DNA from 3 places in the Cronobacter dublinensis subsp. dublinensis LMG 23823 genome. Region 3 is predicted to be linked to each of the others. Evidence: riboswitches for the same ligand, from Rfam matches in the RefSeq annotation. Region 3 holds a riboswitch; each other region holds the start of a gene.
What was found. Region 3 has a riboswitch for thiamine pyrophosphate ahead of thiB (thiamine ABC transporter substrate binding subunit). Riboswitches for the same ligand answer to the same signal wherever they lie in the genome.
Positions count from the first base shown of each region.

Region 1 (7,377 bases), 2.1 Mb from region 3:
TTCGTGCACGGCGCGCTCTGCATGGCCTACTCCGGCCGCTGCCTGCTTTCCGGCTACATCAACAAACGCGACCCGAACCAGGGCACCTGCACCAACGCCTGCCGCTGGGAATATAACGTGCAGGAAGGCAAAGAAGACAGCGTCGGCAATATCGTTCACATTCATGAGCCTATCCCGGTGCAGAACGTCGAGCCGACGCTCGGCATCGGCGCGCCCACCGACAAAGTTTTTATGATTGAAGAGGCGCAGCGTCCCGGCGAGTACATGACCGCGTTCGAAGACGAGCACGGCACCTACATCATGAACTCCAAAGATTTGCGCGCCATTCAGCATGTCGAACGGCTGACGAAAATGGGCGTGCACTCGCTGAAAATCGAAGGCCGCACCAAGTCGTTTTACTACTGCGCGCGCACAGCCCAGGTCTATCGCCGGGCGATTGACGACGCCGCCGCCGGCAAACCGTTCGACCCGAGCCTGCTGGAGACGCTGGAAGGTCTCGCGCACCGCGGTTATACCGAAGGCTTCCTGCGTCGTCACACCCATGATGACTATCAGAATTATGAATATGGCTATTCGGTGTCGGACCGCCAGCAGTTTGTCGGCGAATTCACCGGCGAGCGCAACGGCGCGCTGGCGGCGGTGGCGGTGAAAAACAAATTCTCGCTCGGCGACAGCCTGGAGCTGATGACGCCGCAGGGCAATATCAGCTTTACGCTGGAGCATATGGAAAACGCCAAAGGGGAAAAGATGGAGGTCGCGCCGGGAGACGGATATACCATCTGGATGCCTGTTCCTGAGGATTTAACACTGGAATATGCGCTGTTGATGCGTAATTTCTCTGGCCAGACCACCAGGAATCCACACAGTAAATAATTTATAGGGGTTATTTTTATCGCGCGAATGTTTCTTCGGAGGGGATCACACACCGTCATGTTTAAAGCGGTTACTATCCCTGGCGCTGAAAAACATAAACCATAAATGCCAGTTGTACCAGGAACCACCTCCTTCAGCCTGCGTAATCTCCCTTACGCAGGCTTATTTTTTTGTCCTTTCAGCCAGTTCTTAAGCGACTCGCCAGACTCTGCGATAAACTCTGTGAATACGTATTCACAGGAGTGCATTCATGTCCCGTTCCCCCGGTTCGTTTCTGATTTTAAATGGTAAAAGCGCTGACAATGACGTGTTGCGCGGCAGCGTAAAACTGCTGCGCGAGCAGGGCCACCCGCTGGATGTGCGCGTGACCTGGGAAAAGGGCGACGCGGCGCGCTATGTCAATGAGGCGGCGGAACGGGGAGCAGAGACGGTGATCGCCGCAGGCGGCGACGGCACGATTAACGAAGTGGCGGCGGCGCTGGCGGCGGTCGCTGAAGAGAAACGTCCGGCGCTCGGCCTGGTGCCGCTCGGCACCGCCAATGATTTTGCGACAAGCGTCGGCGTGCCGGACGATATCGAACTGGCGCTAAAGCTTGCGGTCGAGGGCCGCGCGGTGCCTGTTGATATTGCTCAGGTGAATGATAAAGCCTGGTTTATCAACATGGCGACGGGCGGGTTTGGCACCCGCATTACCACCGAAACGCCGGAGCGGCTGAAGGCGGCGCTTGGCGGCGTGTCGTATCTCATCCACGGCCTGATGCGTATGGACACCCTGAAAGCGGACCGCTGCGAAATTCGCGGCGAGAATTTTCACTGGCAGGGCGACGCGCTGGTTATCGGCATCGGTAACGGGCGTCAGGCGGGCGGTGGGCAGGAGCTGTGCCCTGGGGCGCTGATTAACGATGGCCTGCTGCAGCTGCGTATTTTCACCGGCGAAGAGCTGCTACCGGCGCTCTTTACCACGCTGACGCAGCCGGAAGAGAGTCCGAATATTATCGACGGCGCGTCGGCCTGGTTTGAGATAACGGCGCCGCACGACATCACGTTTAACCTCGACGGCGAGCCACTGAGCGGCCAGCAGTTCCGTATTGTTATCAAGCCCGGCGCGCTACATTGCCGCCTGCCGCCGGATTGTCCGCTGTTGAAATAAGCCGATGTGGCGAGTGCCCGGTGATTTTGATGGCGGGTGCGCTTCGCTTACCCGCCCTACAGAAATATTTAATGTTGTAGGGTGGGTAAGCAACGCGCACCCACCATTAAGGCATTCAATGTCTCTTTTGTTTGCAGGGTGGGTAAGTAACGCACACCCGCCATTTCCGGCCCTACCCTTTGCGCCAACAAAAAACGCGCCCGCAGGCGCGTTTTCGCATAACGTCACCGCCGTCAGGCGATGGTTACACGCTTATCCAGGTAGACGTCCTGCACCGCGTTAATCAGCTTCACGCCGTCGGCCATCGTTTTCTTAAACGCCTTACGACCCAGGATAAGCCCCATGCCGCCCGCGCGTTTGTTGATAACCGCTGTGCGTACCGCGTCGGTGAGATCCGCCTCGCCGCCGGACGCGCCGCCCGAGTTGATTAGCCCCGCGCGGCCCATATAGCAGTTCGCCAGCTGGTAGCGCACCAGATCGATAGGGTTATCGGTGGTCAGCTTGCTGTAGACGCGATCGTCGGTATAGCCGAATTTCAGCGCGCTGTAGCCGCCGTTGTTCTCCGCCATCTTCTGCTTCACGATATCCGCGCCGATGGTCGCCGCGAGATGGTTGGCCTGCCCGGTCAGGTCGGCGCTTGCGTGGTAATCAACGCCATCTTTCTTAAAGCCGCTGTTACGCAGATACGCCCACAGCACCGTCACCATGCCAAGCTCATGCGCGCGCTCAAACGCGGCAGAAATCTCTTCAATCTGGCGGCGCGACTCTTCGGAGCCGAAATAAATCGTCGCCCCGACCGCCACCGCGCCCATATTGAACGCCTGCTCGACGCTCGCATACAGCGTCTGGTCGTATTGCGTCGGGTAGCTCAGGGTTTCGTTATGGTTAATCTTCACCAGGAAAGGAATGCGGTGCGCGTAGCGGCGCGACACCGACGCCAGCACGCCGTAGGTGGAGGCCACGCAGTTGCAGCCCGCTTCAATTGCCAGCTCGACAATATTTTTGGGGTCGAAATACATAGGGTTCGCGGCAAACGACGCGCCCGCTGAATGCTCGACGCCCTGGTCCACCGGCAGAATGGAGAGATATCCGGTGCCCGCGAGGCGTCCGGTGTTGTAAAGGGTCTGCATATTTCGCAGCACCGCGGGCGGACGGTTGTTGTCGATCATCACGCGATCGACATAATCCGGCCCTGGCAGATAGAGCTGGTCGGAGGAAATGGTCGTACAGCGGTGCTGTAACAGGCTATCGGCATCGTTGCCGAGCAACTGCGCAATATCAGTCATCATACGCTCCCATCATTGTCGGCGGACGACGCCCGCCGGACGAAAAGATCCTTACCTACCCGCTGAACGGGCTGTCTAATCCTGGTACCAAATAGCACAGATTACCAGACCCGACCGCATTTTCAGCTAATTCTGCTGGCACGGTTCACCACCATGCATGAAAATGATGGACAGGCCCGATCCCCTCCCCCACCTCCAGACTATCCGCCTGTTGCAGCGCTTTTGTCAGCCACGCCTTCGCCGCCGTCACGGTTTGCACCCAGTCACCGTGGCGCGGCCAGAGCGCGGCCAGCGCGCTGGAGAGCGTGCAGCCGGTGCCGTGCGTGTTTTTCGTTATCACGCGCGGCGCGGTAAAACGTGTGGCGCCATCGCGAGTAAAGAGCCAGTCCGGGCTTTCGTCATCAATGAGATGGCCGCCCTTCATCAGCACCGCGCCGCAGCCGAGCGCCAGCAACGCCTCGCCCTGCTGGCGCATCTCCGCCTCGCTGCGGGCGTGAGACGTTTCCAGCAGCGCCGCCGCCTCCGGGAGGTTCGGCGTGATAATCGCCACCTGCGGCAGCAACCGCTCGCGCAGCGTGCGCACCGCCGACGGGCTCAGTAACGGATCGCCGCTTTTCGCGAGCATCACGGTATCCAGCACGATATTGCGCACCCGGTAGTGTGAGAGCCGCTCCGCCACCGCCTCGACCACATCGGTTTCGGCCAGCATGCCGATTTTGGTGGTGTCGATGCGCACGTCGCTTAATACCGAATCGAGCTGGGCGGCGACAAACGACGGCTCGACGCGATACACCGACTGAACGCCGCGCGTATTCTGCGCCACCAGCGCGGTGATAACCGACGTGCCATAAGCGCCAAGCGCCGAAAAGGTTTTCAGATCCGCCTGGATACCCGCGCCGCCGCTCGGGTCGGTGCCGGCGATGGTGAGGGCGTTAATGCGCTGCATGTTGGCCTCCGAACGCCTGCGCATGCAGGCAGTCGAGTAACGCAGGGGCGAAACTGCCCGGCCCTGACGAGACGGCGAGCGCCTGTTCGCCCGCGCGCTTCATCAGCCAGCAGGCCGTCGCGACATTCTCCAGACGATCGCCTGGCAGCGCGCAGCAAGCGGCCACTACTGCCGAGAGCGCGCACCCGGTGCCGACCACGCGCGTAAGCATTGCGGTGCCGCCGTCGACCGCCAGCGTGCGTTCGCCATCGGTGATGTAATCGACCTCGCCGGTTACCGCGACGACGGCGCCGCTGCGACGCGCCAGCAAAGCCGCGGCCTCGCGGGCGTGATGCGCGCTCGCGATGGCGTCAACGCCGCGTCCGCCGCCGCTTTCGCCTGCCAGCGCGAGAATTTCAGATGCATTGGCGCGGATAGCCGCAGGCCGGAGCGCCAGAATCTCATGGGCAAAGCCGGTACGCAGCGTCAGCGCGCCGACCGCGACCGGGTCGAGCGTCCAGGGCTTGCCCGCCGCACGGGCGCTGTCGATAGCCGCGCGCATCGCCAACTGCTGCGGGCGCGTGAGCGTGCCTAAATTAATCAACAGGGCATCGGCAATGGTCGCGAACTGCGCGGCTTCGTCGGCATCGACCACCATCGCGGGCGAAGCGCCCAGCGCGAGCAGCACATTGGCCGTGAAATTTTGCACCACATCGTTGGTGATGCAGTGCACCAGCGGGGCGTGACGACGAAGTTGAGTGACAACAGGCGCGGCATGGGTGCCGCAAAGCAGGTCAGAAGACATGGTTCTCTCCTGCCAGGCGCGAAGACGGGATACCGGACAGGCATCTGACTTCCCTACGCTGGCATTATCCAGATCAGGTAATACGGGTATTTCTCAGCCTTCGCAAGGAAGGGCACCCCGAGTCATCAGTAAATACATTTACCGCTGCCAGAGTAGGACAAACGGATGAGGGAGGCAAGGGGGAGTGAGGCTGTCGTTCTTTCTGCGTGTTAAATAAAAAATGAAATTAACATTCAATAAGCTGCCACTTAACAAATGAAATTAATAACATCATTCATCTAGTTAATTACATTTAAAATTTATAACTCGTGTCGCAGTAGTTTGGCAGGATAAAATGGTTACGTCGCGCATTCGCTATTATTACCTTGATCGTGTTTTAGCATAATACTTGCGTAACACTGGACAACGCATTATCTGGAGCACCACAAAATAATTTATACATCGATATACCTCCAGCCGTACGCTTATTCGAGACACCAGCAAGCCTGAATTTTCCATTAGATTATTTTTCGTCCAATAATAAGGGGCATAGTAAACCACTACAGCAAAATAAATTTTCACCAACAAAGTCAAAGAGAAAGCTTTTTATCGGCCCTGGTCTGATAAATTGTGATGAGTACTCTGTCAGGTTTAACGGATATTTAACGCTTTCCAGGGAGTTTTGACCTCTGTGCTTAAGTTATGTCCTGTAAACTCACTCGAGCGCAGCTTGAGGATTGCAGGAGAGAACGCTGCCCATTAGAAACTGCAACCTGCGCCACCATCAAATCCGCCCTGCGCCGATTGCTATCCGCTTCATTTTTTTATACATAATTAGCCTTGCCCGACTGGCGATGGCGCTGGAAGATAGCGGCCTGACGGTAACGGAAATCAATGGGGCACAGCGCCCTGACATGTGGAGAAGGTATGTTGAAAACCAGAATGATCGTAGCGGGAGTGCTGTTGATGTCGGTGGCCTCTGCATTCGCCGCAGACGGTGTAAAACCCAAAACCATCGACGGCTATGAGGTAAAAGAGTTTATCTCCGACTCGCGCAAATTTACCGTTGGCGATGTCGTGCCGGACCTCTACCGGACCGAAGAGTACAACATCAAACAGTGGCAAATCCGTAACCTGCCTGCCCCGGAAGCGGGCACCCACTGGACCTACATGGGCGGCTACTACGTGCTTATCACCGACGCCGAAGGCAAAGTCGTGCGCGCCATGAACGGCGACATCTTCTATCACCGCTAATATCCGCGCCTGAAACGCTTCCAGGGTTTCAGGCGCTTCCTTCTTCTCACGAATGCCGACGCACCGCACACCCCTTAATGCTGGGAGTGGCGAAAAAGCACGCTGCTCGCTACACTCGCTTCATCCATTAACCTGATGAATATATAAGGAGGACTCTTATGCTGTGCTGTGAATTGTTTGACTATTCACATCATTTTGGCGATCGCCAGAGCTCAGGCATTACCGGTATCGTGCTGCGATAACTGGACCCTGAGCGAAGATCCCATCATCTAATCCCTTCCCAGGGCTTACCGGATTATCGTCAGCGATGTTTGACGAGGCGTTTGTGCGCCTGAAAATTCTGAGTAAGCGATGAGCACATTACTGACTGCGCAATCTTTGCGTATTGATTCTCCGTTCGGCCCGGTGCTGGACACCCTCTCTTTCACCCTGAAAAAAGGCGACCGCGTCGGGCTTATCGGCCATAACGGCTGTGGAAAAAGCACGCTGTTGAAGGCGCTTGATGGCACGATTTCGCCTGCTGAGGGCGTGGTGACGCGCGCGGCGCGCTGCCTGCTGGCACGGGTGGAGCAGCACCTGCCCGACGCGCTGCATCATCAGACCCTGCTGGAGGCCCTGCTGGCGCGGCTGCCTGAAGCCGAGCGGGAAAGTCACGCCTGGCGGGCGCAGGCGCTGCTGGCCAGCATGGGCTTTGCCGAATCGGCCTGGACGCTGACCGCCGGGTCGCTGAGCGGCGGCCAGCATACCCGGCTGCTGCTGGCGCGCGCGCTGATTGTCTCGCCCGATCTGCTGTTGCTCGACGAGCCAGGTAACCATCTCGATCTGCCTACCCTGCTGTGGCTGGAGCAGTTTCTGGCGCGCTGGAACGGCAGCTTTATTCTGGTCTCCCACGACAGTGCGCTGCTGGACAGCGTCACCAACCGCACCTGGGTGTTGCGCGACGGCAAGCTGCAGGCGTTCGATCTGCCCTGCACGGCCGCACGGGCGGCGCTCTCGGCGCGTGACGACAGCGACGCGCTGCGCCGTAAAGCCGAGCAAAAAGAGATAGATCGCGTCACGGCAAGCGCGAAACGGCTCGCCACCTGGGGCCAGGTGTACGACAACG
Region 1 covers NZ_CP012266.1:2,917,923-2,925,299, forward strand. The annotation lists gene trhP (prephenate-dependent tRNA uridine(34) hydroxylase TrhP) at 1-873, shown strand, start outside; gene yegS (lipid kinase YegS) at 1,124-2,023, shown strand; gene fbaB (class I fructose-bisphosphate aldolase) at 2,257-3,309, opposite strand; gene thiD (bifunctional hydroxymethylpyrimidine kinase/phosphomethylpyrimidine kinase) at 3,455-4,255, opposite strand; gene thiM (hydroxyethylthiazole kinase) at 4,242-5,039, opposite strand; TPP riboswitch at 5,073-5,169, opposite strand; gene AFK67_RS13390 (RcnB family protein) at 5,946-6,272, shown strand; gene AFK67_RS13395 (ABC-F family ATP-binding cassette domain-containing protein) at 6,624-7,377, shown strand, end outside.
Region 1: linked by a shared signal. The riboswitch ahead of thiM (hydroxyethylthiazole kinase) and the one ahead of thiB (thiamine ABC transporter substrate binding subunit) in region 3 are both predicted to bind thiamine pyrophosphate.

Region 2 (7,377 bases), 400 kb from region 3:
TTCCCAGGCGATTTTCGTCAGTTCGCCGAGCGTGTGGAGTTCGGCGAACTGCGCCTCGTCGTTGGCGTCCTGGATAGAGCCCGGGCGCAGCCCGTCGCCGAGCGATAGCGACACATCATAGGCGGCGCAAATTTCGCAGATTTCGCGGAAGTGTTCGTAGAGAAAGTTTTCTTTATGGTGCGAAAGGCACCATTTCGCCATGATCGAGCCGCCGCGCGAGACGATACCCGTCAGGCGTTTCGCGGTCATCGGTACGTAGCGCAGCAGCACGCCAGCGTGAATGGTGAAGTAATCGACGCCCTGTTCGGCCTGCTCCAGCAGCGTGTCGCGGAACATCTCCCAGCTGAGATCTTCGGCGATCCCGTTGGCCTTCTCCAGCGCCTGATAGATCGGGACGGTGCCGATCGGCACCGGGCTGTTGCGCAGGATCCATTCGCGGGTTTCGTGAATATAGCGCCCGGTGGAGAGGTCCATGACCGTATCGGCGCCCCAGCGGGTGGCCCAGACCAGCTTCTCAACCTCTTCTTCAATCGACGACGTCACCGCCGAATTGCCGATATTCGCATTCACCTTCACCAGAAAGTTGCGGCCGATAATCATCGGCTCCGATTCCGGGTGGTTGATGTTAGCAGGGATAATGGCGCGCCCGGCGGCCACTTCGTCACGCACAAATTCCGGCGTGATGTTATCCGGCAGACGCGCGCCGAAACCAACGCCCGGATGCTGCTGGCGCAGTACCCCGGAGCGAATGCGCTCGCGCCCCATGTTTTCGCGAATGGCGATGAACTCCATTTCCGGCGTTACGATGCCCTGGCGGGCGTAGTGCAGCTGCGTGACGCGTTTACCCGGCTGCGCGCGCTTCGGCGTCAGCAGACCGTGAAAACGCAGATCGTCGAGCCCGTCGTCAGCGAGACGCTCACGGGTATAGGCGGAGCTGCGCGCGCTCAGAGTTTCGGTGTCGTTGCGGGCGTCTATCCAGCGGCTGCGCAGCTTTTCCAGCCCTTCGCGTACGTCGATGCGCACGGCCGGATCGCCATAGGGACCAGAGGTGTCATAAACCGGCACCGGCTCGTTGGGTTCAACGTGCGGGTTTTCTTTCGTGCCGCCCGTAAGCGTTGGACTCAGGCGGATTTCACGCATCGGCACGCGAATATCTTCGCGCGAGCCGGTGAGGTAGATGCGGTGCGAATTGGGGAAAGCGGTGCCTTCCAGCGTGTCGATGAAGCGTTGTGCGGCGGCGCGCTGTTCGCGGCGGCCTGGTTTGTTTGATACAGACATAGCGCATTCCAGTTAACGGTCAGGAAGTGGCTTGTCAGAACAACGGAGGAGTAATGGAGATGCGCCCGCGCCGCGTTTGCAGACGTTCAGGGGCGGCAGACGGCACCCTGAGCGGGGCATAATGGAATTACTCTTGTTCCCTTCGCAGGTATTAACCTGATCAGGTTCCGCGGATCCCGAATTAACGGTCTCAGCCCGTGCTCGCGCACTGGGCACTCCGACAAGATAAACCCCGCAACAGGCGCGGGGACGTGATTAAACTACTCGCGAATCAGTGCAAACTCAAGCCGGACGCGCGAGACCGGCTTCGTCATTGGCGCTTTCGCTCAGGTTGTTGTCAAACGCCAGCAGGATGAGCTGGTCTTCCAGCGCGAAACGGGCGGCGAGCGCCTCGCCGATGCCGGAAAGCGCTTCCTGAAACTCCATGCAGTTATCGTGGTCGATAGCGCTTTCCAGATGGGTATCGTAGAAATCCATGATTTGCTGGGTGTTGGCTTCCAGCTGCGGATAGATTTGCGTGGCGGCGACCAGCGGGCTGGTGCCTTCCATTTCGCTGATGACGCGTTCGTAAATATTAAAGTGGCCGGCGGAGAGATAATCCACCAGACAGTGACAAAAATCGTCCAGCGCCTGTTCATCCAGCGCGGTTAGCGGCTCCTTGCCGGGTTTGATGCCGACCATCTTGTAATAGGTGACTAACAGATGGTTGCGGGCGCCAAGCCAACGATCAACTAACTCATTACTCCCACCAACGCGTTCCGTCAGACTTTTTAGCTGGTTTAGCATGATCGACTCCATGAGATATAAGATGTAAAAACGCAAATGACCCAAAATATGTAAGAACAATGTTAATAACGTGCCAGTGACGCAGAGGTAGCGCAATCAATTATGGAACGTACTCTAGAAAATTTAGACCATGGCTGGTGGATAGTCAGCCATGAACAGAAATTATGGCTGCCAAAAGCGGAATTACCTTACGGTCAGGCAGCGGATTTTGGTCTGGCGGGTGAAAAAGCGCTGCAAATTGGCACCTGGGAAGACGCGCCCGTGTGGCTGGTGCTCCAGAAGCGCGATAACGACATGGCCTCGGTGCGCCAGCTTATCGATCTTGATGCCGGGCTGTTCCAGCTGGCGGGGCGGGGCGTTCAGCTCGCCGAGTTTTACCGCTCGCATAAATTTTGCGGCTACTGCGGTCATGAGATGCACCCGAGTAAAACCGAATGGGCAATGCTCTGCGGGCATTGTCGCGAGCGCTACTACCCCCAAATTGCGCCATGCATCATTGTGGCTATTCGCCGCGAGGATAAAATTTTGCTGGCGCAACACACGCGTCATCGCAACGGCGTCTACACCGTGCTGGCCGGTTTTGTCGAGGTGGGCGAAACGCTGGAGCAGGCGGTGGCGCGCGAGGTGATGGAAGAGAGCAGCATTCGCGTCAAAAATCTGCGCTACGTGACCTCCCAGCCCTGGCCGTTCCCGCAATCGCTGATGACCGCCTTTACCGCGGACTACGACAGCGGCGACATCAAAATCGATCCGAAAGAGCTCATCGACGCGGGCTGGTATCGCTACGACCAGCTGCCGCTGCTGCCCGCGCCGGGCACCGTGGCGCGCCGCCTGATAGAAGATACCGTGGCGCGCTGCCGGGCAGACTACGAATGACGTGGTACAATGGCGCCCTGTCGCTTGAGGAATAAGAAAAATGACCGAACTGAAAAACGATCGTTACCTGCGCGCCCTGCAACGCCAGCCTGTAGACGTCACCCCGGTGTGGATGATGCGTCAGGCCGGGCGTTATCTGCCGGAATATAAGGCCACCCGCGCGCAGGCGGGCGATTTTATGTCGCTTTGTAAAAATGCCGAGCTGGCGTGTGAAGTGACGCTACAGCCGCTGCGCCGCTATCCGCTCGATGCGGCGATCCTCTTTTCGGACATTCTGACCATTCCGGATGCGATGGGGCTGGGACTCTATTTTGAAGCGGGTGAAGGCCCACGTTTTACCTCGCCGATTACAGGCAAAGCGGACGTCGAAAAGCTGCCGGTGCCGGACCCGGAGCAGGAGCTCGGTTACGTGATGAATGCGGTGCGCACGATCCGCCGCGAGCTGAAAGGCGAAGTGCCGCTGATTGGCTTCTCCGGTAGCCCGTGGACGCTCGCCACCTACATGGTGGAAGGCGGCAGCAGCAAAGCGTTTACCGTTATCAAGAAAATGATGTACGCCGAGCCGCAAACCCTGCATCTGCTGCTCGATAAGCTCGCGAAAAGCGTCACGCTCTACCTGAACGCCCAAATCCGCGCGGGCGCGCAGTCGGTGATGATTTTCGATACCTGGGGCGGCGTGCTGACCGGGCGCGACTATCAGCAGTTTTCACTCTATTACATGCATAAAATCGTCGACGGGCTGCTGCGTGAAAACGAAGGCCGCCGCGTACCGGTGACGCTGTTTACCAAAGGCGGCGGTCAGTGGCTGGAGGCGATTGCAGACACTGGCTGCGACGCGCTGGGGCTGGACTGGACGACCGATATCGCCGATGCGCGCCGTCGCGTCGGGCATAAGGTCGCGCTGCAGGGCAACATGGATCCTTCGATGCTTTACGCCGCGCCTGCCCGCATTGAAGAAGAAGTGGCGTCTATACTTGCTGGTTTCGGTAAAGGGGAAGGCCATGTGTTCAACCTGGGGCATGGCATTCATCAGGATGTGCCTCCGGAACATGCGGGGGCCTTCGTCGAGGCGGTTCACCGCTTATCGGCGCCTTATCATCTGTAAGGAGTCACTATGGATCTCGCGACGCTTCGCGCACAACAAATCGAACTGGCATCAAATGTGGTCCGCGAGGATCGGTTAAATGAAGATCCGCCGACGCTCATCGGCGGGGCGGATGTCGGGTTTGAACAGGGCGGTGAAGTGACGCGGGCGGCTATGGTGCTGCTGAAGTACCCCTCGCTGGAGCTGGTGGAGTACCAGGTGGCGCGTATCCCGACCACGATGCCGTATATTCCCGGCTTTCTGTCGTTTCGCGAATACCCGGCGCTGCTCGCCGCCTGGGAGATGCTGTCGACCAAGCCGGATTTGCTGTTCGTCGACGGACACGGCATTTCGCACCCGCGCCGTCTCGGCGTCGCCAGCCACTTCGGCATGCTGGTGGATGTGCCGACGATTGGCGTTGCGAAAAAGCGGCTCTGCGGCAAGTTTGAACCGCTCTCCGACGAGCCGGGCGCGGTCGCACCGCTGATGGACAAGGGCGAGCAACTGGCGTGGGTGTGGCGCAGTAAAGCGCGCTGCAATCCGCTGTTTGTCTCCACGGGGCATCGCGTCAGCATCGACACGGCGCTCGGCTGGGTACAGCGCTGCACCAAAGGCTACCGGCTGCCGGAGCCGACGCGCTGGGCAGACGCCGTCGCATCGGGTCGTCCTGCCTTTCTACGATGGCAGGAAATTCAGGGGTGATTCAGGTACACTGCCGCTAATTTTCGGTTTGTGAGACGCCACTATGTTACAAAACCCTATTCATCTGCGGCTGGAAAAGCTGGAATCCTGGCAGCACGAGACCTTTATGGCCTCGCTGTGCGAGCGGATGTATCCGAACTACGCCATGTTCTGCCAGCAGACCGGCTTCGGCGATGCGCAGCTCTACCGCCGCATTCTCGATCTCGTCTGGGAAACGCTGACGGTCAAAGACGCCAAAGTGAATTTCGACAACCAGCTCGAAAAGCTCGAAGAGGCGATTCCGGTGGCGGAGGATTACGATCTGTACGGCGTTTATCCGGCCATCGACGCCTGCGTGGCGCTGAGCGAGCTTATCCACTCGCGCCTGAGCGGCGAGACGCTGGAGCACGCGATTGAAGTCAGCGAGACGTCCATTACGACCGTGGCGATGCTGGAGATGACCCAGGCGGGCCGCGAAATGACCGATGATGAGCTGAAAGCGAACCCGGCCGTCGAGCAGGAATGGGATATCCAGTGGGAAATTTTCCGTCTGCTGGCCGCCTGCGAAGAACGCGATATTGAGCTGATAAAAGGCTTACGCGCAGACCTGCGCGAGGATGGAACCAGTAATATCGGTATAAATTTGCAGCAATGAGACAATAAAACGTGATTTACAGCCTGTTTTGTCTCACCTGAAGGCTTCCAATTAGCCCCCCGTCTGGTCTACATTTGGGAGGCGAAAAAAAGTGGCTATCGGTGCGTGTATGCAGGAGAGTGCTTTCAAGGCATTTCCGTCGCACTCGATGCTTAGCAAGCGATAAACACATTGTAAGGATAACTTATGAACAAGACTCAACTGATTGATGTAATTGCAGACAAGGCTGACCTGTCTAAAGCGCAAGCGAAAGCTGCTCTGGAATCCACTCTGGCTGCGATTACTGAGTCTCTGAAAGAAGGCGATGCTGTACAGCTGGTTGGTTTCGGTACCTTCAAAGTGAACCACCGCGCTGAGCGTACTGGCCGCAACCCGCAGACCGGTAAAGAAATCAAAATCGCTGCAGCTAACGTGCCGGCTTTCGTTTCTGGCAAAGCACTGAAAGACGCTGTTAAATAAACCGCGTGGCAGTGAAAGGTTTTAACGAAGGGGCGAAATCGCCCCTTTTGTTTAGCTGGCGTTTGCTGGCGCTGACAGGCGCGCTGCTTCTTTCCGCCTGTCGTTCCACCCCGGACATTCCCCCCTTTACCGCCAGCGGCTATCTTGCCGATGACGGTGTCGTGCGCCTGTGGCGTAAAGACAATAACGACGGCTCCGTACATCTGCTGGCAGCATTCAGCCCGTGGTCTGGCGATAACACCTCCGTCAGTGATTACCGCTGGCAAAACGACACGCTCGCGTCGGTGGATTACCGCCTTCAGAGCAAACAGCCGGAACAGGTGAAGGTGCGCTTTGACGATCGCGGCGGGCTGAGCTTTATGCAGCGCGAAGTGAACGGCCAGAAGCAGCAGCTGTCGAGCGATCAGATTGCCCTGTGGCAATACCGCGCCACCCAGATGCGCAATACCAGCGATGCGCTGCGCGCAGGGCGCGTGGTGCTGCGCCAGGGGCGCTGGAACCCTGACGGCACCATAACGACCTGTGAAGGGCAGATTGTGCAGCCTGAGTTCGACAGAAGAGCGCAGGAGCGTCTCTCGGAGCGCCAGCGTCACGCGAAGGCGCGCGTCAGCGCCGCCTGGCTGGAGGCGCCAGAAGGTACCCAGCTGTTGCTGGTGGCGAACGAAGACTTTTGCGCCTGGCAGCCGCAGCCCGACACTTTCTGAGGCAATAAAAAAAGCGACGGGCTGAGCCGTCGCTTTTTTGCAGGTGTTTATCCCGATACGTTGCGGTTATTTCGCCTGCTCGCGCGCAATAGCGCGATAGCCGATATCCTTGCGACAGAAGCAGCCATCCCAGTGAATGTCTTCCGCTAAGCGGTAAGCGCGCGCCTGCGCCTGCGCAACCGTGTCACCCAACGCGGTCACGCACAGGACGCGACCGCCGCTGGTCACGACGCGCTCGTCGTCGCGCAGCGTCGTACCGGCGTGAAACACTTTGCCGTCGCCATCGGCTACCTCTTCAATCGGCAGGCCGTGGATAACATCACCGGTGCGGTAATCGCCCGGATAGCCGCCTGCGGCCATCACGACACCCAGTGACGGGCGTGGATCCCACTGCGATTTCACCGTATCAAGTTTGCCGTCGCAAGCTGCAAGGCAAAGCTCGACCAGATCGGACTGCAAACGCATCATGATCGGCTGGGTTTCCGGGTCGCCGAAGCGGCAGTTAAACTCGATGACTTTCGGGTTGCCCTGTTTGTCTATCATCAGACCCGCATAGAGGAAGCCGGTATAAGTATTGCCTTCGGCCGCCATGCCACGCACGGTCGGCCATATGATGCGCTCCATGGTGCGCTGGAAAACGTCGTCGGTGACCACCGGCGCCGGGGAGTAAGCGCCCATGCCGCCGGTATTGAGGCCGGTGTCGCCGTCGCCGACGCGCTTGTGATCCTGGCTGGTGGCCATCGGTTCGACATGCTCGCCGTCCACCATCACGATAAAACTGGCCTCTTCGCCATCCAGAAACTCTTCAACCACGATGCGGTGACCCGCATCGCCAAACGCATTGCCCGCCAGCA
Region 2 covers NZ_CP012266.1:364,349-371,725, forward strand. The annotation lists gene thiC (phosphomethylpyrimidine synthase ThiC) at 1-1,278, opposite strand, end outside; TPP riboswitch at 1,399-1,508, opposite strand; gene AFK67_RS01715 (Rsd/AlgQ family anti-sigma factor) at 1,561-2,064, opposite strand; gene nudC (NAD(+) diphosphatase) at 2,167-2,940, shown strand; gene hemE (uroporphyrinogen decarboxylase) at 2,981-4,045, shown strand; gene nfi (deoxyribonuclease V) at 4,055-4,726, shown strand; gene AFK67_RS01735 (YjaG family protein) at 4,770-5,360, shown strand; gene hupA (nucleoid-associated protein HU-alpha) at 5,547-5,819, shown strand; gene AFK67_RS01745 (DUF1481 domain-containing protein) at 5,825-6,523, shown strand; gene purD (phosphoribosylamine--glycine ligase) at 6,590-7,377, opposite strand, start outside.
Region 2: linked by a shared signal. The riboswitch ahead of thiC (phosphomethylpyrimidine synthase ThiC) and the one ahead of thiB (thiamine ABC transporter substrate binding subunit) in region 3 are both predicted to bind thiamine pyrophosphate.

Region 3 (7,377 bases):
CCATCCGTATCAGGGTATCGTGCATGTCATGGGGCCTGAGCAAGGCATCACCCTGCCGGGGATGACCATTGTCTGCGGCGACTCCCACACCGCCACCCACGGCGCGTTCGGCGCGCTGGCGTTCGGTATCGGCACGTCGGAAGTGGAACATGTGCTGGCGACGCAGACCCTCAAGCAGGGCCGCGCGAAGACCATGAAGATTGAGGTGAACGGCACGGCCGCGCCGGGCATCACCGCGAAAGACATTGTGCTGGCGATCATCGGTAAAACCGGCAGCGCCGGCGGCACCGGCTATGTGGTGGAGTTCTGCGGCGACGCCATCCGCGCGCTGAGCATGGAAGGCCGCATGACGCTGTGCAACATGGCGATTGAAATGGGTGCCAAAGCGGGCCTGGTCGCACCGGATGAAACCACGTTTAACTATGTCAAAGGCCGTCTGCACGCGCCGAAAGGCCAGGATTTTGCTGACGCCGTCGAATACTGGAAGACGCTGAAAACCGACGACGGCGCGCAGTTTGACGCCGTGGTGACGCTGAATGCCGAAGATATCGCGCCGCAGGTCACCTGGGGCACCAATCCAGGGCAGGTTATTTCGGTTAGCGATGCCATCCCCGACCCGGCCTCTTTCTCCGATCCGGTCGAGCGCGCCTCCGCTGAAAAAGCGCTGGCTTATATGGGCCTGAAACCTGGCGTGCCGCTGACCGATGTGGCTATCGACAAAGTCTTTATCGGCTCCTGCACCAACTCGCGTATTGAAGACTTGCGCGCCGCCGCCGAAATCGCCAAAGGCCGTAAAGTGGCGCCGGGGGTACAGGCGCTGGTCGTGCCGGGCTCCGGGCCGGTAAAAGCGCAGGCCGAAGCAGAAGGGCTCGATAAAATTTTCATCGAGGCGGGTTTCGAATGGCGCCTGCCGGGCTGCTCTATGTGCCTTGCGATGAACAACGATCGTCTGAATCCGGGCGAGCGCTGCGCCTCCACCAGCAACCGTAACTTCGAAGGCCGTCAGGGCCGCGGCGGACGCACGCATCTGGTGAGCCCGGCGATGGCCGCCGCCGCCGCTGTGACCGGCCATTTCGCCGATATCCGTAGCCTGAAATAAGGGGAACACCATGGCAGAGAAATTTACCCAACACACCGGTCTGGTGGTTCCGCTGGATGCGGCGAACGTGGATACCGACGCGATCATCCCGAAGCAGTTTCTGCAAAAGGTCACCCGCACCGGCTTTGGCGCGCACCTGTTTAACGACTGGCGCTTTCTGGACGACAAAGGCGAGCAGCCGAACCCGGAGTTCGTCCTGAATTTCCCGGAGTATAAGGGCGCGTCGATTTTGCTGGCGCGCGAGAACTTCGGCTGCGGCTCGTCGCGCGAGCACGCGCCGTGGGCGCTGACCGATTACGGTTTTAAAGTAGTGATTGCGCCGAGCTTCGCCGATATTTTTTACGGCAACAGCTTTAATAACCAGTTGCTGCCGGTCACGCTCAGCGATGAAGAAGTGGATGAGATGTTTGCGCTGGTGAAGGCTAACCCCGGCATCCGCTTTGAAGTGGATCTGGAGGCGCAGGTGGTGAAAGCGGGTGAGAAATCTTACGCCTTCAGCATCGACGCGTTTCGTCGCCACTGTATGCTGAACGGGCTCGACAGCATTGGCCTTACGCTGCAACACGACGACGCCATCGCCGCGTATGAGAAAAAACAGCCCGCGTTTATGGGCTGAGTGTTACAGGCTTTGCCATGACCACGGCGGGTGCGCTGCGCACCCGCCATCAAACAAACCGCCCCCGCCTTAAACGTCCTTCACCCGGCTCGTCAGCCCCAGCGCCACCAGCGCAAGCGCCGCAATCACCGGATACACGGCGTAATGTCCGAAACTCTCCACCAGCGCCCCTTGCACCACACCCGCGAGGATAACCCCCGTCCCGATGCTGTTGCTAAACAGCGTGGTGGCGGAGCCGGCGCGACCCGGCATTAAATCCTGAAACCAGATCATCCCAATCCCGGCGACAACCCCAATAAAGACCGCGTTAAAAAGCTGCAACCCCAGCAGCGCCTCTCGGCTGTGGAAGAGATTCAGCCCCGCGTAGAACAGCACGCCTGCGCCCACCGCCAGCAGCATCATCGGTTTTTTACCGAACCGCTTCACGTACAACCCGGCCAACAGCATCGCCGGGATCTCAAGCCCCGCCGCGGTGCCCATCAGCACGCCCGCGAGGCTCTCCGGCAGCGCTAAATCCTGACTCACCCACAGCGGCATATCAATGATATACATCGTGTTGCAGGTCCACATCAGCACCGAGGCGATAAACAGCATCCGCACGTTTTTGTCTTTCCAGCCGCTCACCTGCGTCAGCGCCATGTCGGCAGGCTGCGCAATGCGCGCCACCGACGGCAGCGCGAAAAAGATAATCGCCAGGCTCAGCGCAAAAATCCCGGCGGCGATTAAAAACATGGTGGTGAAACCGAAGCTCAGCGCCAGCATAAATGAGAGCGGCGGCCCGATAACCCAGGCGAGCGATAGCTGGGCGCGCATCACCGAGCTGAACATCACGGCCTCGCGGGCGGAGTTATCGGCATATTCGCGCGCCAGGGCAAAGAGCTGCGGCATGGCGGTGTTCGCGAGCGACGCCAGCATCACGCCCGCGGTAATCAGCGTCAGATAGTGACGGTTAAAGGCGAACAGCACGCAGTTGCCGACCGCCATCAGACAACAAAAAAGGATCAGCTTGCGCCGGTCGCCACGGCTGTCGGAGCGCTTCGCCAGCAGCAGGCTGACTGCAATCCCGGCGATGGCGTTAACCGTATAAAACAGCCCGACCCAGAACGGCGGCGCGCCGACTTCCCGGCTCAGAAACAGGCTCAGCGTCGGTGCCTGTAGCGCTCCCGCCACCCCCATCATAAAAGCGACGATCATAAAGGCGAGATAGACCAGATTGAGACGTCTTGCAGGCGTAAGGAACCACAACATGGGGCGCATCCTTTCGTTTGGGGCGGGCGGAAAAGTGTTCATGATAGACGAAAAAAGCCAGCAGTAGCACACTGCTGGCAGGTGAAAAGCACCAATACTCAGTTACACGTGATGTCCGCTTAGCGGCGCTTAAACGTCACCGGGAAAGTCGCTTCCCACTGCATCACTTCATTCAGCATGTGTTGCGGCGCCCTGCTGCTCAGGCGGGCCAGCCATGAGCCGGAAAGACGCTGCGTTACGCTAAAATACCGTTGATAAAACCTGCCAGTTGACGACGTTTTCATAAGCACCTCCGCTTTCATCGAAGAGAAGTATTGCCGTAATATAGGGAATATTAAATTGATGAGTTTCCCGCAGGAGTTCCCCTTTTATGCCTTCAGGTCGTCTGCAACAGCAATTCATCCGCCTGTGGCAATGCTGCGACGGCAAGCCGCAGGAAACCACGCTCAATGAACTGGCGGATCTGCTTAACTGCTCGCGCCGCCATATGCGTACGCTGCTGAATGCGATGCAGGCGCGCGGCTGGCTGACGTGGGAGGCTGAAGCCGGACGCGGCAAGCGCTCCAGACTGCGTTTTCTCTATACCGGGCTCGCGCTTCAGCAGCAGCGGGCGGAAGATCTGCTGGAGCAGGACAGGATCGATCAGCTGGTGCAGATCGTCGGCGATAAATCCGCCGTGCGCCAGATGCTGCTCTCGCATCTTGGCCGCAGCTTCCGGCAGGGGCGTCATATCCTGCGCGTGCTTTACTATCGGCCGCTGCAAAACCTGCTGCCCGGCAGCGCGCTGCGCCGCTCAGAAACCCATATCGCCCGGCAAATCTTCAGCGGGCTGACGCGCATAAACGAGGAAAACGGGGAACTGGAAGCGGATATCGCTCATCACTGGCAGCAGATTTCCCCTTTTCACTGGCGCTTTTTCTTACGCCCCGGCATTCATTTTCATCATGGCCGCGAGCTCGACATGCTCGATGTCATCAGCTCGCTGCAACGTATCTGCGCCCTGCCGCTGTACGCCCATATCCATCAGGTCGTCTCTCCCACCGCCTGGACGCTCGATATTCACCTGAGCGAGCCGGATGACTGGCTGCCGTGGCTGCTCGGCAGCGTGCCGGCGATGATCCTCCCGCGCGAATGGCCGGATTTGCCCAAATTCGCCAGCCAGCCGGTCGGCACCGGCCCCTACGCGGTGGTGCGCAATAACAGCACGCAGCTGAAAATTCACGCCTTCGACGACTACTTCGGCTACCGGGCGCTTATCGACGAAGTGAATTTCTGGGTGCTGCCGGATATCGGCGAAGAGTTAAGCTGCGCCGTGCAGCTCGAAGGCCCGACGCGCGAGCCTGAAGAGAAAGCCGTCGAAAGCCGGCTCGAAGAGGGCTGTTACTACCTGCTGTTTGATTCCCGCTCGCGCGTCGGGGCCATGCCGCAGGTCAGGCGCTGGATAAGCCATCTGTTCACGCCCGCGCGCCTCTTGCACCACGCCGCGCCACAGTATCAGCGCATCTGGTTCCCGGCCTATGGCCTGCTGCCGCGCTGGCACCACGCGCCGCAAATTCTGGAGGCCCAAAAGCCCGCCGGGCTGGAGCGCCTGACGCTCACCTTCTATGGCGATCATAATGAGAACCAAATTATCGGCGCGCTTTTACGCGATATCCTGGCGCAGGAGCAGGTCGAGCTGGAGCTGCGTGAAGTGAGCTATGAGGAGTGGTATCAGGGCGAAATAACCAGCGATTTGTGGCTAAACAGCGCCAACTTCACGCTGCCGCTCGATTTCTCGCTGTTTGCGCAGCTGTGCGAAGTGCCGCTCATCCAGCGCTGTATCCCGCTCGACTGGCAGGGCGACGCGCAGCGCTGGCGCACCGGCGCGCTCAATCTGCCGCAGTGGTGCCGCACCATGCTGGAGCGGCAGGATATCTTACCGCTTATCCACCACTGGCTGATGTTGCAGGGCCAGCGCAGCATGCGCGGCGTGAGGATGAACACCCTCGGCTGGTTTGATTTTAAATCCGCCTGGTTCGCGCCACCCGAGCCGTAACCCTTTCGCAACATTACGCAAATCATTACAATGGGCCGTTCTCAACGGGGTGCCGCCGGAAAACCGGCGCGCTGAGATAATACCCGTCGAACCTGATCCGGATAACGCCGGCGAAGGGATTTGAGGCTACCGCTCAAAATCCTTTGCCCCCATTTGATAAAGGTGCAAAGTGTTAAAAAAACTGCTTCCGCTGCTGGCGCTGGTCGCCGTCCCGGCTTTTGCCAAACCTGTACTGACCGTCTACACCTACGATTCCTTCTCCTCCGAATGGGGCCCTGGCCCGAAAATCAAAACCGCTTTTGAGGCGCAGTGCGGCTGCGAGCTGAAATACGTGGCGCTGGAAGATGGCGTCTCGCTGCTCAACCGCCTGCGCATGGAAGGCAAAAACAGCAAAGCCGATGTGGTGCTGGGGCTTGATAACAACCTGCTGCAGGCCGCGACCGCCACCGGGTTGTTCGCGAAAAGTGGCGTCCCGGCAGACGCGGTCACTGTGCCTGGCGGCTGGAGTAACGACACGTTCGTGCCGTTCGACTATGGCTGGTTCGCCTTCGTCTATGACAAAAACAAGCTGAAAAACCCGCCGAAAAGCCTGAAAGAACTGGTGGAGAGCGACCAGAAATGGCGCGTCATTTATGAAGATCCTCGCACCAGCACGCCAGGGCTTGGCCTGCTGCTCTGGATGCAGAAAGTCTATGGCGACAAAACGGCGGACGCGTGGCAGAAACTCGCGGCGAAAACCGTCACCGTCACGAAGGGCTGGAGCGAAGCCTACGGCCTGTTCCTGAAAGGCGAAGGCGATCTGGTGCTGAGCTACACCACCTCGCCGGCCTACCACATTATCGAAGAGAAAAAAGAGAACTACGCCGCCGCGAACTTTAGCGAAGGCCACTATTTGCAGGTGGAAGTCGCCGGGCGCACCGCCGCCAGCAAACAGCCGGAACTGGCGGAAAAATTCCTCAAATTTATGGTGTCGCCTGCGTTCCAGAATGCGATCCCGACCGGCAACTGGATGTATCCGGTCGCGGGTGTCGCGCTGCCGGAGGGCTTCAACGCGCTGACGAAACCGCACACCTCGCTACAATTCACCGCTGAGGATGTGGCCGCGCAGCGCGCGCAATGGACGAGCGAATGGCAACGCGCCGTGAGCCGCTGATCCCAGGCTGGCTCTGGCCGGGCCTCATCGCCGCCCTGCTGATGGCAGCGGTGGCGCTGGCGGCCTTCGCGGCGCTCTGGACGCACGCGCCGCACACCGATGCCCGCGCCCTGCTGAACGACAGCTACCTGTGGCATGTGGTGCGCTTCTCCTTCTGGCAGGCGTTTCTCTCGGCCCTGATCTCCGTCGTGCCTGCCATTCCTCTTGCCCGCGCGCTCTACCGCCGTCGCTTTCCGGGGCGGCGAACGCTGCTGCGCCTGTGCGCCATGACGCTTATCCTGCCCGTGCTGGTGGCGATTTTCGGCCTGCTCAGCGTTTACGGGCGCAGCGGCTGGCTTGCCGCCCTCTGCGCGGCGCTCGGCATCGAATGGTCTTTTTCGCCCTACGGCTTACAGGGCATTCTGCTGGCGCACCTCTTTTTTAATATGCCGATGGCGACCCGTCTGCTGTACCAGACCCTGACGCAGATCCCCGGCGAACAGCGCCAGCTGGCCGCGCAGCTGGGCATGCGCGGCTGGGATTTCTTCCGACTGGTGGAGTGGCCCTGGCTGCGCCGCCAAATCCCACCGGTGGCCGCGCTCATTTTTATGCTGTGCTTTGCAAGCTTCGCCACGGTGCTGGCGCTCGGCGGCGGGCCGCAAGCCACCACCATTGAGCTTGCCATCTATCAGGCGCTGAGCTACGACTACGATCCGGGCCGGGCCGCGCTGCTGGCGTTGATTCAGATGGGCTGCTGTCTGTCGCTTATTCTGCTTAGTCAACGGCTTAGCAAAGCGATTCCGGTCGGCGCGACGCTGGTGCGCGGCTGGCGCAACCCGGAAGATTCGTGGCGCAGCAAACTGACTGACGGCCTGTTGATTGCCGCCGCGCTGCTGCTGCTGCTGCCGCCGCTGCTGGCGGTGCTGGTAGATGGCCTGAGCGGCGACATTCGCCACGCGCTCGCCGACCCGGCCTTGTGGCGCGCGCTCTGGACATCATTGCGCATCGCGCTTGCCGCAGGCCTGCTGTGCGTTATCCTGACCATGATGCTGCTCTGGAGCATCCGCGAGCTCCACCTGCGACACCGCCGTCTTGCGGGGCAAAGCCTGGAGCTCTGCGGCGTGCTGATCCTCGCCATGCCGGGCATCGTGCTCGCGACCGGCTTTTTCCTGCTGCTGAACGCCACCATCGGCCTGCCGGAGCGCGCCGACGCGATAGTGATTTTCACCAACGCGCTGATGGCTATC
Region 3 covers NZ_CP012266.1:768,129-775,505, reverse strand. The annotation lists gene leuC (3-isopropylmalate dehydratase large subunit) at 1-1,099, shown strand, start outside; gene leuD (3-isopropylmalate dehydratase small subunit) at 1,110-1,715, shown strand; gene AFK67_RS03560 (sugar efflux transporter) at 1,785-2,963, opposite strand; gene sgrT (glucose uptake inhibitor SgrT) at 3,083-3,247, opposite strand; gene sgrR (HTH-type transcriptional regulator SgrR) at 3,334-4,998, shown strand; TPP riboswitch at 5,034-5,135, shown strand; gene thiB (thiamine ABC transporter substrate binding subunit) at 5,168-6,151, shown strand; gene thiP (thiamine/thiamine pyrophosphate ABC transporter permease ThiP) at 6,127-7,377, shown strand, end outside.